One region of the Idiomarina sp. UBA3162 genome, then DNA from elsewhere that is predicted to be linked to it. Evidence: predicted binding sites of a transcription regulator. Region 1 holds the regulator's gene; the other holds the start of a gene.

Region 1 (7,585 bases):
CAACCACCGTGAGTTACTACTACCGATATGGCCGAGCGCCATACCTCGAATTACCAAGGTCAGGGTTTGACTACCGGCAATACCCCCCATACTTGGCACGATGGTATTCAGGATAGCGAGTACCGCCATCTGCGCTAACACGTCTTCGAATAGTGAGCTGACCATAGCGGCAAGTAATGCCGTGACCAAGTTAATGGCCAACCACACGGTGCGGCGGCGAGTACTTTTGAGTACCGGCGCAAAAGTATCCTCGTCATCTTCTAAACCGGCCATACTCAACATCGAGTGTTGAGCATCCTCGCGAATGATATCAACCACGTCATCGATGGTGATTCGACCCACAAGTTGCTGCTCCCCGTCGACAACGGGCGCTGATACCCAATCATGACGTTCAAACAATTTTGCGACTTCGGTTTCATCCATGTCGACAGGAATACTGACGATATCCGGCGACATAATATCGCTGACCACTTTTGATGGGTCGACGGTGACTAAGCGCGATAGGGCGATTTCACCGATGAGTTTATCGTTCCGATCGGCGACATAGAGTTTATCAGTGGCTTCTGGTAGCTCGCCTTTTAGGCGAAGGTAACGTAATACAACATCGACGGTGACATCGGCGCGCACGGTAATGGTATCGGTGTTCATGATACCGCCGGCAGAGTCCTCATCGTATGACAATGCCGTTTCAGCACGCTCTCGGTCGCGCTCGTCCATTGATTTGAGCACTTCTTGATAAACTTGGTCTGGCAAGCCACGCAGTACGTAGGCCAAGTCATCGGTATCCATTCCTTCGGTGGCAGCCGCGAGTTTTTCAGGCGCCATCTGGCGAATAATGGATTTTTGAACTTCTTCTGAAAGTTCTTCTAGAATATCACCGTGTTCGTCGGCATCGACGAGTTTCCAAACAATGGCACGACTTTTAGGGGGGGACGACTCCAGGAGAAGCGCAATATCACATGCCGGCATATTATGTAGCATGCGGCGTGCAGCCACATACATACCGTCCGATAGGGCAGTATTTACCTCTTGAATACGCTGCATTGCATATTCTTTATCGGACAACTCAGCCATCATGGTTATTCAGCTTCCTCAAACTTATCTTCAAATAGGATGGTAATTGCTTCGAGCGCTGCCTCGGCATCTTCACCTTGGGCGCAGACATCGACCTCGCGGCCCTGTCGGCTGGCGAGAAGCATTAAACACATCACACTGCCTGCATCGACCTCTTGACCATCTTGGCTGATGGTAATTTTGGCGGCAAACTCCTGCGTCAAGCGTGCCAATTTGGTTGCTGCGCGCGCGTGCAGACCTAGTTTATTGCGAATGATCAAAGATTTACAGACTTTTTGCGTCATTTTGACAATTCCCGATGGCGAACCTGAACATGTGTTTCATCTGTTCTGAACTGGTCGGCTAAGGCTTCGGCCAAATAAACAGAGCGATGTTGACCCCCCGTACAACCCACCGCAATAGTTAGATAGCTACGGTTACTGCGTTGAAAGTAAGGTAACCATGTGGCAAGAAAGTTTTCGACTTGCAGTAAATATTTGGTCACTAAACCTTCTTTGCGGAAAAATTGCTTAACGTCCTCGTCTTGCCCAGTGAGAAGCTTGAGCTCTGGATTCCAATGGGGATTCGGTAAAATTCGCGCATCAAATACGAAATCTGCATCCTTAGGTACGCCGTGTTTAAATCCGAACGACTGGAACACAATCACGACATGCTTCGAAGCTTTACCCAAGACGCGCGCACTCACCTCTTCACTGAGTTGATGTAAAGATAGGTTACTGCTATCAATTCGCCAAGTGGCGCGTTCAGCAATAGGGTCGAGTAGTCGGTTTTCTAACTGCAGCGCCTCAACTAAAGGTAGCTGCTTTTGTGAAAGTGGATGCAAGCGCCGAGTTTCGCCAAAGCGTTGTAGCAGCGTTTGGTCATCGGCGTCGATAAAGAGAACTTCAATATCGACGTCATCGGGCAAAAACTCAATTGATTCTACGAGTTCGTGAGGATCTTCAGGTAAATTGCGTACATCAATACTGATGGCAACGCGATCATATTGCTCAATGACTGAATGAACCAGTGTTGCGAGCAAAGCGATAGGCAGGTTATCGACACAATAGAAACCGAGATCTTCGAGTACTCTTAAGGCAATGGTTTTGCCGGAGCCTGAACGTCCACTGACTATGATAAGTTGCATTCAGGTGCCTGATCTTCGCTGACAAAAATAGAATAGAGCGCTTGGTCACTATCAGCTTCTCGCAGCGAACGCGTGCATTCTTTGTTATTCATGCGTTTGGCGACGGTTGCAAGCGTGTTTAAGTGATTTTCATGCTCCGATTCAGGGACAAGCAAGGCGAATACGATATCCACCGGCTGATTGTCAATCGCATCAAATTCAATGGGTTGTTCAAGCGTCATTAGTACCGCCACAGGTTGCGTCGCATTGGCTAATCGACCATGTGGAATAGCGATGCCAAGACCAATACCCGTACTACCTAAGCGCTCACGATTAATTAAGCTCTCAAAGATGTCGTGTTTAGTGATTCCGACAAGTTTTGGGGCCGCGATAGCGCTGATAGTTTCTAACAGGCGTTTCTTGCTTGCACCCTCGACTGCACACTTGGTGCAGTCGGGGCTCAAAAGATCAGACAATTGCATGATTTAGTGTTTTTTCAACTTTTCTTTGTGTTTAATCACTTGGCGATCGAGTTTATTGATCAATCCATCAATCGCCGCGTACATATCGTCGTGCTCTGCATCGGCGAAAATTTCTCCGCCGTTAACATGAAGCGTAGCTTCCGCTTTTTGAACCGTTTTTTCAACATTTAGGATGACGTGAACGTTGTTTATGTGGTCAAAGTGGCGCTCTAACTTGGCAAATTTTGTATCCACGTATTCACGCAACGCGTCAGTAATATCAATGTGGTGACCTGTTAGGTTGATTTGCATAACGTCTTCCTTCTACGGTTGAACAATATTAAAGCAGACTCTTCCTCTGGCTTGAAGAGGGAATGTTGAGCGATTCACGATATTTCGCGATCGTTCTTCTAGCTACTTGGATTCCCTGATCCGCAATGAGTTCAGCAATTTTGTTATCACTTAATGGTTTGGCGCGGTTCTCCGCGGCAACCAATTTTTTGATTAGCGCTCTTATAGCGGTACTTGAACACTCACCTCCTGTTTCGGTACTGACATGACTGGAGAAGAAGTATTTAAGCTCGAAGATGCCGCGCGGGCAGTGGAGATATTTTTGAGTCGTTACACGCGAGATTGTACTTTCGTGCATATCAACGGCTTCCGCGACATCATTGAGAACCATCGGCTTCATCGCCTCCTCACCATGTTCAAAAAAGCCTTGCTGACGTTGAACGATGCAGTGCGCGACTTTCAGTAAGGTCTCGTTTCGGCTTTCGAGACTCTTAATGAACCAACGCGCTTCTTGAGTATGCAGCTTAATATACTGAGAGTCAGCACTTGATTTTGCCTGCTGACTCAGCGCTGCATATTGTTCGTTCACTCTTAATTTAGGTACGCTATCAGGATTTAATTCGACCACCCAACGACCATTTTTTTTCACTACCGAAATATCCGGTATGACGTATTCAACGGGCTTTTGGTCGATAGCATCGCCAGGATAAGGGTTTAAGGTTTGAATCAGTCGCAGTGTCTCTTTCAGCTCTGCTTCATCAATCTTCAGTTTACGCTGCAACCCTTTATAATCCCGCGCACCCATTAACTCCATGTAATCATTTATAAGCGCTAATGCAAGCTTTTTGCAGGGGGTTTCATCGCATAGTTGCTGTAGTTGAATACTCAAACATTCTTGGATGGAGCGCGCACCGACACCCAGAGGATCAAAATGTTGAATACGCTTAAGCACCATGGCGACTTCTTCAACATCGACTTCGGGTAAATTGATAGCTTCAACGAGTTCATTCAAGTCTGAAGTCAGGTAACCGCGCTCATCGATGGACTCGATGATGGTGGTGGCTATAGCCGCATCTTCGTCTGAGAAATGCGACATCTGCATTTGCCAAATCAAATGATCGTAAAGCGAGTCGCTTGTTTCGCCTTGATAGACATCGTGTTCGCCGTCAAACGACTGGCTTGAGCTAGTGCCACTTGACGGAGTAGTTGATGTATATGTGTCATCCCAAGTGCTATCTAATGGGAGGTCATCGGGGAGTGATTGATCTTGTAATGCATCGACGGTTTCTTTTTGACTATCGTCTTTTTGCGTTTGCTCGGCATCGGTCTGGGCATCTTGCTCAGCTTCACCCTCAACCTCAAGTAACGGGTTATTATCTAAGGCTTCTTGAATTTCAGCTTGTAGATCGAGTGATGAGAGTTGCAACAACCGAATGGCCTGTTGTAATTGAGGGGTCATCGTAAGTTGTTGACCCATTTTCAGTTGCAAACTTTGTTTCATCTGATTATCCCGGCCTCACTTGTGCTGTGTTACAAGGTGAACTGCTCACCGAGGTAGACATCTTTCACTTGTTGGTTTGACAATACGCTATTCGCGTCCCCGCTAGCAATCAGCTCGCCATGACTAACGATATACGCATGCTCGCATACGGACAACGTTTCACGCACGTTGTGGTCAGTTATCAACACACCGATGCCTCGGTGCTTAAGATGTTCAATTATTTTTTTGATGTCGAGTACAGAAATCGGATCAACACCTGCGAAAGGCTCGTCTAATAAAATAAACGTAGGGTCAGCAGCGAGCGCTCGAGCGATCTCAACACGGCGACGCTCACCACCCGACAGACTCATACCCAAGCTATTCACGATATGACCGATATTAAATTCTTCGAGCAATGCATCGAGTTTTTCTTCGCGCTCAATCGCGGTAAGTGAACGTCGAGTTTCAAGAATCGCCATCAAGTTATCACGGACCGTCATTTTTCGAAAAATAGATGACTCCTGTGGCAAATATCCAATACCTCGACGTGCACGTTCATGCATCGGCAAAAGCGTTAAGTCCTGATCATCCAGCTTAATACTGCCTTTATCAGAGTTCACTAAGCCAACTATCATATAAAAGGTCGTTGTCTTACCTGCACCATTAGGACCGAGCAGGCCAATAATTTGCCCTTGGCTCACCTCTAAACTGACGTCTTTGACGACTTGGCGTCGATTATAAGATTTAGCGAGATGCTGAACAGATAATTTAGCCATGCACTATTGCTCTTGTTGCTGTTGGTCGTCTTCAGGTTGCTCTTTCTCGGGTTGCTTATTGGGGTTAAAAATCGTGGTAACCCGTTCGCCTGATTCCTTTGAGCCTCTTGCCGAGACATGCTGGTTAGCCAAGTCATACACAATGGTATCACCACGCGACAAGCTGCTGCCCTGAATGATTTGCGCATTACCTTGTAGTTCAATACGTCCCTGACTCTGGAAGTAAGTGATTTGATCGGCTTGTGCGCTGATCTCCGAGCCATCCTCGAGCAACTGGGTGTAGACTGCGGGACGACCGTGCGCGATAAATGTATCGGCTTGGTCTTTGGACTCACCGCCGGTTGCCTCAAGTCGATCCGCCTCAATACGCATAGAGCCCTGAGTTACAATGACATTATCGGTCAACAACAATTTATTGTTCTTGATATCAAAGTGTTCATGTCCAGCATTGACCTCGATCGGCTTTTTAAAATCCGCCTCACCTTGGGCGGCGGCCATTTGGCTCACAACCGCTAAACTAGCGAGGATTAAAAACCGTTTTAACATGACGTTTTAGCTCCATAGTTTCCGCGTACAGGTCGGCGCTCAGACCATGACCTTGCACAGCAATTTGGGGTCCCGAAATAGTGACAGGATAATCGGTATTCATAGTCTCTGCCGGTATATCGATGACCAAGTATTCGGTATTAACACGCTTAATTGAAGTATCAGGCTGTAAGGCCAATATTTCAACGTTGCGCTCTAAAATAAGTGTTTGATCGTCATATAGCGTGCCTTGCTCTGCGCTAACTTGCCATGTAGCTTCGCGCTCATCGGTATAAACTGAGTAAACAGGGTTGGTTAGTTCAGTGAGACCGATTTGAATATAATGCGACATGTGTTCGGCAGTAACCTGATGTGCCAAGCGGCCACCCGACTCATATAAACGCGTTTTCAGTCCTGAAGCGGTAAAGTCAGGCGTCATTTTCCGCGATTGCACGTTGTTATCGCCCGCGTCGGAGCGATCAAAAGGACGCCAAAGCAATAGTATAACTGCGCCAAATAAGATAAGCAGCAATAGCGCTACGCGACGACTCACAAACTCACTCCTTCAACACTCGCGAGTTCGCCGCGGCTTAACAGCAGTAAATCGCAGACTTCACGCACAGCGCCAAATCCACCATGACAGCGGGTGATATACTGCGCAGCAAGTTGCACAGATGGATGAGCATCGTGAACCGCGACGCCTAATTTAGCACGGTTGATGAGTTTTAGATCGGGCACGTCATCGCCGACGTACGCGACGTGCGAATCACTTAATGCTAACGTTTCAAGCAGGCGCTCGTAGACCTCGACCTTATCTTTCACACCCTGAAAAATGTGGGTCACGCCTAGGTGTTTCATGCGACGTTCAACAATTGCCGATTCGCGACCAGTGATGACCGCCGCAGGGTAACCAGCATCGGTCCACGCTTTTAAGCCAAAGCCGTCGCGGGTGTGGAACGCTTTAAGCTCTTCACCTTGATTACCTAAATAAATGCGACCGTCTGAAAATACGCCGTCGACATCTAATACCAGTAATTGAGTCTGCGCGAACTGTTGAAATAAATCTTCGCTAATGTCGCCATACCAGGTATTTACGGTTTTTGCAGTACGGTTATGAATCATTAAACCACTCCTGCCTGCAGTAAGTCGTGCATATTCATGGCGCCGTGTGGCTTGCCATCATGGTCGACAATAATTAAGCCGTTAATTTTACGGTCCTGCATTAACTTAAGCGCTTGTGCAGCTAACATGTCTTCATGCGCGGTGACGCAGGTGCGTGTCATAAAGTCGGCAATTTTACTCTCGTGCACATCAACGCGGCTATCGAGAATACGGCGCAAGTCACCGTCCGTAAAAATTCCCGCTAAGCGACCTTGGTCATCAACAATAGAGGTCATGCCGAGACCTTTACGTGAGATTTCCAATAAAGCATCGCGAATTAATGCTGTTTGCTCAACTTTGGGGACACGATCACCCGTATGCATGACGTCGCTGAGTCTGAGCAACAACCGCTTACCCAGCGAACCACCCGGGTGCGACAAGGCAAAATCGTCGGCGGTGAATCCACGCGCATTGAGGAGCGCGACTGCGAGGGCATCGCCCATGACCAGACTGGCTGTGGTCGAGGCCGTCGGAGCTAAGCCGAGCGGACAGGCTTCTTGTTCAACCCGAATACAGACGTGAATATCGGCCAAGTTTGCGAGCGTTGAATCCGGATTGCCAGTCATCCCGATAATAGTGACACCTAATCGTTTCATGACTGGAACGATATTTAAAATTTCACCTGTTTCACCACTATTTGATATGGCGATGACGATATCACTGTCAGTGACCATGCCGAGATCGCCGTGACTGGCTTCCCCGGGGTGTACAA
Region 2 (7,585 bases), on a different contig from region 1:
ATGCTACACGTTATTTATTAGAACAAAACAGTAGTAAACCGACGCTCGACGTGCGTGATAAAATCCAGCAAAATAAAGCGAATGCAATGGCTTTATTACTAAGTGGCGGGTATGAAAAAGAAGCCATTCTTGCACTTTGGGGCCGCTTTACAGCGGACTATTTTTTCCGCCACACGGCTGAGCAAATTAGTTGGCACTCCCAGCATATTTTGCAACTTAAAGATGATGAACTTCCATTAATTTTGATAGGTGATGAAAACAACTATGGTACAACCGAGCTGTTCGTCTATCACCACGACGAAGGACACCTTTTTGCTGCCGTGGCGGGCGTGCTTGACAGCCAACAGTTGAATATCTTAGACGCGCAAATACTGGCGACTCGAGATGGTTTTGTGATGGATACCTTCGTACTGTTGCAACGAAATGGTAAACCGTTGACCGAGGCACGTCGCATTGAGGAGGTAAAACAACACCTGCTTGATGTCTTACATAAGCGTCGTAAAGTACCTAAGAATAATCGGCCGCTATCACGTCGGTTGAAGAACTTTAGTGTCAAGACACAAGTGAATTTCTTGCCAGCAAAACATCGCGGGCGCACCACCTTCGAGTTGGTGGCGCTGGATAGGCCTGGTTTGGTTGCCCGCTTGGCGGCTATTTTACAACGTTTAGATGTTAGCTTATTGGCTGCTAAAATCACGACTATCGGTGAGCAGGCAGAAGATTTATTTATTGTTTCGTCGAGTCGTGGAGAAGCCCTTTCCGACGAGCAGAAGTTGACGCTTAAACAACAAATTATCAATGATTTAGATGGATAACGAGGCAAACATGTCGTTTGAAAAATATAAAAAGTTAATTAATGATGCCTTTGAGCAACGTGACCAAATTTCTCCCCGTACCGATGATGATGAGCTACGTGAAGTCGTCCGCTATATCATTGATGAAATCGACCGCGGTGAATTGCGTGTCGCGGAAAAAGTGTCAGGCGAATGGATCGTTCATCAATGGCTAAAAAAGGCAGTGTTATTATCGTTTAGACTGAACGACAACGACCTTATCGAAGGCGGCGAAACCCGTTTTTGGGACAAAGTGCCAGCAAAATTCGCCGACTACGACAGCGCTCGATTCCGCGCCGAAGGTATGCGCGTTGTTCCGCCAGCAATGGTTCGTAAGGGTGCCTTTATTGGCCGCAACGTCGTTGTCATGCCAAGTTATGTGAATATTGGCGCCTACGTCGGCGACGGCAGCATGGTAGATACTTGGGCAACGGTGGGTTCGTGTGCACAAATTGGTAAAAATGTGCATTTATCTGGCGGTGTCGGTATTGGCGGAGTCCTTGAACCATTGCAAGCGAACCCAACCATTATTGAGGATAACTGCTTCATCGGTGCGCGTTCTGAAATCGTTGAAGGTGTCATTGTTGAGGAAGGTGCTGTGATTTCAATGGGCGTTTATATCGGTCAAAGTACGCGCATCTACGACCGTGAAAACGACAAAATTATTTACGGGCGCGTTCCTGCAGGTGCTGTTGTTGTCCCTGGCGCGTTACCTTCGGCGGATGGCTCACACAGTCTTTACGCCGCGATCATTGTGAAACGTGTCGACGCTAAGACACGCGCAAAAGTTGGTATTAACGCACTCTTGCGCAGCGCAGAATAAGATCTATATGAGCTCACTCAACGCCCGTTACTGATGAAACGGGCGTTGTAATAGTTCTGGAACCTCGATCTCAATGCTCAGCTGTTTGCTCGTCACCGGATGTTGAAATTCGATTGCGGTCGCTGCTAATAGCAAGCGGTGACAGTCAAAGTAGTCTCGGAAAAAGCGATTATGTCGCCCCTCCCCATGTCGAGTATCACCAATAATCGGATGCCTAATGTGTGACATATGCCGGCGTAACTGATGCTTACGCCCCGTTTTAGGCATGAGTTTCACCAGTGAGTAGCGGCTCGTATCATGTTTTTTACTGACTTTGAAAGGCAGTTCGATGCGGTCAATACAGCTGTACTCTGTGACAGCATCCTGAGCCGGCTTATCGGCTTGTGCCTGTTTATCAGCAATTTTGTCATGCTCTTCTTTCAGCGCATAATCAATGATGCCAGCATCATCGACATAACCCCGTACGACGGCATGATAAGTTTTTTTAATGTCACGCTCAGCAAACTGTTCGTTAAGCGCACGCGCGATATCCGAAGATAGCGCAAACACCAATAAACCAGATGTCGGTCGGTCAAGTCGGTGCACGGGAAAAACATGCTGCCCGAGTTGGTCTCGGAGCATCTGCATAGCAAACTGTTTTGCATCCGAGGCGATCCAACTACGATGCACCAATAAACCGCTGGGCTTGTCGATTACCACGAGGTACTCGTCTTGATAGACGATCGTTAATAACTCGGAGTCAAACATCGTCTTGTAGCGGATCTGAGCCGCTTAACAGGACATCAAATTCACGAATTAATTCGATGAGTTGCTCATGTTGTTCGATCGCATTGCGATAGGAGTGTGCTGCCATCGGACTGACCGCGATCGAGTCAGGTAACGGCTGCTTTGCATCGATCAATGACCACATTCGCGGTATCATAATGAATTGTAGCCATTGGTGAAACTCGAGGGTATCCATGGCGAAAGGTTGCTGGCTATCCAGCGCGTCAACGGGCGGCTGGTCGGATTGCCAGAGGCCCAAGCTGTTCAATTCTCGCTCAATACGATCGAGTAGCCGAGCCGCTTTTTGATACTGCTCCATCGGAGACTCCATTACCACATTAGGTTTGATAACCGATATAATGGCGACAATACTGATTGAAAATTGAATGAAATTCAAGCGCGGAGAAATTTAGTGACTGATAAGATAGCAACCATTGGTGAGTTTTTAGCAGCCGGTAACACCGAGTTTCAGGTCTTCGATTTAGGTCGACGGCTCAGCGAAATTCCATTAGAGACGTTTGCTGCGATTGAACATCAACAGCAGCCTCACCCGTTTCCGCTTGCTCATCACGCGCACTTGGCTATTCTATTTCGTCATAAAAGTGAACCTCAGCAGGATTATCTTTGGTTTTTAAAGTTTCCACTCGATGAACGCGGACTCCTGAACCTTGCAGCGCGTGACCAATATCTTGAATATGTTGTATCCGCGTTAGGTCAGCAAATCACGGATGCGCTAACCGAACAACAAGAAGAGCAGCTAAAGCATAACCCCTACTTATTCACTCCGAGCGAAACTCAACGCGCAGCGCTACACGCACGTATCTCAACTCAGCGACAAGCTGCGCCGAGTCAATATTTTGATACTACATTTGAATACTTAATGGGTAAGCACTCTGATTGGCAGCATATCGGCGTACAAGGATTACACGATTGTGCCGCTCGTTTAATGAATCTGCCTGAACTAGCAACCGCGATTACTGAGCGTTATAAAGACTATGCGCCCACGGTACAACGCTACCTCGCGGAAGCGCTCGAGCAACATTCAATACCCGCAAAGTTACGCGACTTCTACCTGAACGAGTTGACCGAAGCAAACGAAACACGAGCTTTGTATGCCCTTCGCGCCTTAGCGAGTGTGAGCAACGATAAGCGCCTACAAAAAGTATTACTGACATTGTTAAAGCAACCCGTCGACGCCAATACTTTAACGGTGTTAGGGGCTCGTTTGTGGCCCGCTCTACAGGATAATAAGTTACTTGAATGCTATCTCGAGCGCATCGCTGAGCTTGAGCAACCATGGTTTCAAGCGTTATTCGAGGACGCTGCGTCATTGCCAGAATTACGCCCTTTGGTACTGCGTAAAATAGCCCAAAATGATATATCGGAAAGAGTAAAGCAGCAGCTACTTCAACTTAAGGCTCGGCAAACATCATGATTACTCTATTCGATGTCCTGTTGTTTTTATTATTGCTGTGTGTTGCTTGGTTGTTCTGGCAACACCGACGTCAAACAGAGCACGCTTATCAGCACGCGCTTTGGTACTGCAAGCAACAAAGGCTGCAAATGTTAGATTTAGAAAAGGTCAGCACGCGCTGGTCTTTTAAAGGGCGTCAACCGGGCTGGCGCAGCTGTTTCATTATGGGCTTTAGCAGTGACGGCACTTCACGTTACGAAGGAACCTTGACCCTGCACAACAGCCAATTGATCGCCGTCGACCTGCCCCCTTTTCGTGAGCCCAATTAGTCGACATCGAGGGTCAGCAGTGCGCCAGGTACGTCATGAACGTCGAGCGCGTGCTGCTGAGAAAACCCACAATGACTGAAAAACTGATGCTGTTGCTGGTCAGAAATAAATACCGCTAACTGGTTAACGCCACCGCGTTCAACACTTTCCTGCAGCGCAGCTTGACATAATAACCGTCCGATCCCTTGCTGCTGATACTGTTCGGCGACACCAATGAAAGAAATCAAATAGCACGGCTGATCTTTAAGTAAGGACTTAATTTGGCGTTCTTTTTCAAGCACATAGCGTGTACTTATCCAACCTGCAGTCAGTAACATCGAAATGTACCAGTTCCAACGACTGGTTGGCCCAAACTGCTGTTCAACTTTTGATAGGCACACTACGCCTAGTAGCACATCGTCATGCATGGCGGCAATAATGGGCTGCTCGTTATCCCATTGAGCGATCAGTTCCTCGCGTATTGCTGCTCGCAAACGCTTTTCATAATCCGCTTTATCGGCTTGAAAGATACGCTGCATAAGCGCATCGTTTTGGTAGGTTTGAAACAATAAGGACGCTACGCTATTGAGCTGGCATACATCCAGTTCTACAAGCTCAACGTCCTGTGTTGATACGGCAACTTCGGTTGGCATAGCAGCTCTCCTGTTAAAATAGTGCGCTATCACCAACCTACTCCGATTACATTACCTTGTCGAGTGCCATCTGCCCCGTCCCAATTAGCGACCCGTTTTTGAACACAATCGGAGTACACTCATCTTTTGTGGTCATACCGTCAGCATGAACACGCTGCGTGCGATAGAAAAGGACTTGGTACTCATTATTGTCTTCAATCCAGCGTTCACTAAAATCAGGTGTGCCGAGATCATTGCGAACCGATTCAAAGTCAGCGTTTAAGTTAAGTTTAGCAATCGCCTGGCGGTTGCCCCGCTCATCGTGAATTTGATCGTACTGCGGATCGTCTTTATCCCAGCTAGGCTCACTAACAACAATACAACCCGATAGTGAAAGGGTCATCATTCCTGCGAGTCCCATCAATGCAAGCTTTCTGAATTCCATTACCAATCTCCGATTTCTAGTTATTTTATGAATTGTGCTTATTAGGCGCACTCACCACAATTTAAGCAAAAAACAGGCCAAATTGGTAAAACTCTGTTTTTATTGACTTTATTGTTTCTTCAAGGACACCCGAGCTACCAATAGTTAGTCATTTTCACCACAATATGGCTGACAATGTGACAAAAAGGTAGCGAGATCGACTGCTAAGGTTTGGTGTTGTGGCTTCCCTAACCATTCCAGTGCAACCTCACCCGTCGAGTTATCGAGCGAAACCAAACAATCGTCGTGCGCATGTAAAATACCGATAAAAATCGTGATGGGCTGCTTCAACTTGCGCTTCATCAAAATGTGCCCCGTCAGATTTTGCAACAGCCTTTCAGAATCCTCTTGGCATTGAGGCATCAATAATTCAAAATGAATCGGCGGCGTTGTCTCATCCGCCGAAAAAGTGAGGCTGAGATCACCGCTGAACCAATCCCCAAAAAGCCGCTTTACACTGTCATGAAATCGCATAGCTAATGCAGACTCGAGAGCCGTAAAATCTTGTGCTTCGTCTCGCTGTACGGGTCGCCAGATAACCTGTTCTTCACCCATCCGTTGCTGGTATATCTCGGCATCCCACTCGTCCACCCACTCGGTTTGGGGTTCGGGGTTAGCTTGCATATAGCGCTCTAGCAAAGCGCTAACGGCGTGCTCGGTCGATACTTCGTTCATCTGGTGCATTTCCTTTTAACCGCGTAAAATAGGTGTAATTCATTTAGTTTATCATGGAGCGCATCAATGCAAACAAGCGACCCGCTCGCACACCTAAATTTGGGTAAAGCAACCGACTACCCAACCACCTATGATCCGAGCCAGTTACAGCCAGTTGCTCGCGAGCTTAATCGCACACCCATTGGTGTTACCGAGGACCTGCCCTTTAATGGTCACGACGACTGGACGGGTTATGAAGTATCTTGGTTAAATAGCAAAGGGTTACCCCAAGTGGCGATCGCGGAATTTTCTGTACCCTGCGACAGCCCTCATTTAATTGAGTCAAAGTCGTTCAAGCTTTATTTAAATAGTTTTAACGAAAGTCGATTTGATGATTGGCAAACAGTAGCGGATGTCATGCAACATGATTTATCAGCCTGTGCAGGCGCAGATGTCATGGTCAGCCTGAGCTCGTTAGATGAATATACCAATCTTCCGATTGGCGACTTGCCAGGAACCTGTATTGATAATCAAGACATCGCGATAGACACCTATGACTACCAACCGGCCCTACTCAAAGTCGAGCCGCAAGTAGTTGAGTCGTTAACGGTACATAGTCATCTACTTAAATCAAACTGTTTGATAACCAATCAGCCGGATTGGGGATCTGTATATATTCACGGGACAGGTCCGCAACTTGATCAAGCGAGCTTGCTGCGTTACCTCGTCAGCTTCCGCCGTCATAACGAATTTCACGAACAGTGTGTTGAGCGCATTTTTATGGATTTGCAACGTTTAGGCTTTTCGAAGCTCACCGTTTATGCGCGATATACACGCCGTGGCGGCTTAGATATCAATCCGTTCCGTTCTAACTTTGAAACGGCGCCACCCAGTGGGCAGCGCCTGGCTCGACAATAGTCTTAGCTCGCATTCGGGTGTGGAATTTGCAGCCACTGTAAAAAACGTGCCTTCTGTTTAGCAGAAGGATTTTCTACTGGCACAATTTTCGCGCCCGTATGCTGTTCTTCACCTAATATCAGCTCAGCGGTATGAAGTTGGTCACGACGGAAGAATGTGACCTCAACGGTATCGCCGACTTCGCGCTCTTGCAACGCTTCTTCGAAACGTCCGCCCGCTGCGCGTTTACCATCATACGCAACAATCACATCGCCTGGAGTGAAACCTGCGTCCCAAGCAGGCGAACCACGTTCAACCTGTATCAGTTCGATACCTTCATCTGCGGCTTTGCCGCGCCAGCCCGCCCACGGCTTTTGCTCGTCAGCAGAAGCAAATGTCAGCTCCATACCCACGGTGTTTAATAACTCATCAAACTGAATATTAGCAACCGGCGAGTTAACGTGTTCATCCCACCATTGTTGCCATGACTGACCGGTGAGCTCATCTAAAATGGCGACAACATCGGCACTATTAAAGCCTTCCTCGTCGGCATCAAAGCGTTGATAAAGTGCATTATGGACATCGCGATAAGTCACCTCGCCATCGGTACGTTCAATTAACGCCAGATCTAGCACCCATGAAACCATTGCGCCTTCTGAGTATATATTCACTGAGAAGTTGTGCGCGCGATCACCGTACTGGTCACTCCATGCTTCAAACGAGGCTTCTGCCACTGACATGATTTCGCGCCCAGGTTTGCCGTAGTAACGCTCAA

Evidence for each region. The regulator sigma-54, encoded in region 1, starts transcription at its own class of promoters, with help from an activator protein. The targets are predictions, from matches to a motif close to GTTGGCACGNNNNTNGNNT.
Region 2: a site for sigma-54 is predicted at 5,284-5,302, ahead of B2X00_RS10460 (DUF3192 domain-containing protein). Genes of this name have one in related genera too.

The regions. Positions count from the first base shown of each region.
Region 1 covers NZ_DEYI01000059.1:2,596-10,180, reverse strand. Annotated here, with positions in the region: gene mgtE (magnesium transporter) at 1-1,077, opposite strand, end outside; gene B2X00_RS07510 (HPr family phosphocarrier protein) at 1,080-1,358, opposite strand; gene rapZ (RNase adapter RapZ) at 1,355-2,200, opposite strand; gene ptsN (PTS IIA-like nitrogen regulatory protein PtsN) at 2,185-2,661, opposite strand; gene hpf (ribosome hibernation promoting factor) at 2,665-2,952, opposite strand; gene B2X00_RS07490 (RNA polymerase factor sigma-54) at 2,981-4,432, opposite strand; gene lptB (LPS export ABC transporter ATP-binding protein) at 4,462-5,187, opposite strand; gene lptA (lipopolysaccharide transport periplasmic protein LptA) at 5,191-5,733, opposite strand; gene lptC (LPS export ABC transporter periplasmic protein LptC) at 5,705-6,265, opposite strand; gene kdsC (3-deoxy-manno-octulosonate-8-phosphatase KdsC) at 6,262-6,834, opposite strand; gene B2X00_RS07465 (KpsF/GutQ family sugar-phosphate isomerase) at 6,834-7,585, opposite strand, start outside.
Region 2 covers NZ_DEYI01000084.1:151-7,735, reverse strand. Annotated here, with positions in the region: gene glnD ([protein-PII] uridylyltransferase) at 1-815, shown strand, start outside; gene dapD (2,3,4,5-tetrahydropyridine-2,6-dicarboxylate N-succinyltransferase) at 826-1,656, shown strand; gene truC (tRNA pseudouridine(65) synthase TruC) at 1,684-2,403, opposite strand; gene B2X00_RS10480 (YqcC family protein) at 2,396-2,740, opposite strand; gene B2X00_RS10475 (DUF3549 family protein) at 2,834-3,856, shown strand; gene B2X00_RS10470 (DUF3301 domain-containing protein) at 3,853-4,164, shown strand; gene B2X00_RS10465 (GNAT family N-acetyltransferase) at 4,161-4,796, opposite strand; gene B2X00_RS10460 (DUF3192 domain-containing protein) at 4,843-5,220, opposite strand; gene B2X00_RS10455 (SecY-interacting protein Syd) at 5,365-5,934, opposite strand; gene queF (NADPH-dependent 7-cyano-7-deazaguanine reductase QueF) at 6,001-6,831, shown strand; partial or broken gene B2X00_RS10445 (PDZ domain-containing protein) at 6,834-7,585, opposite strand, start outside.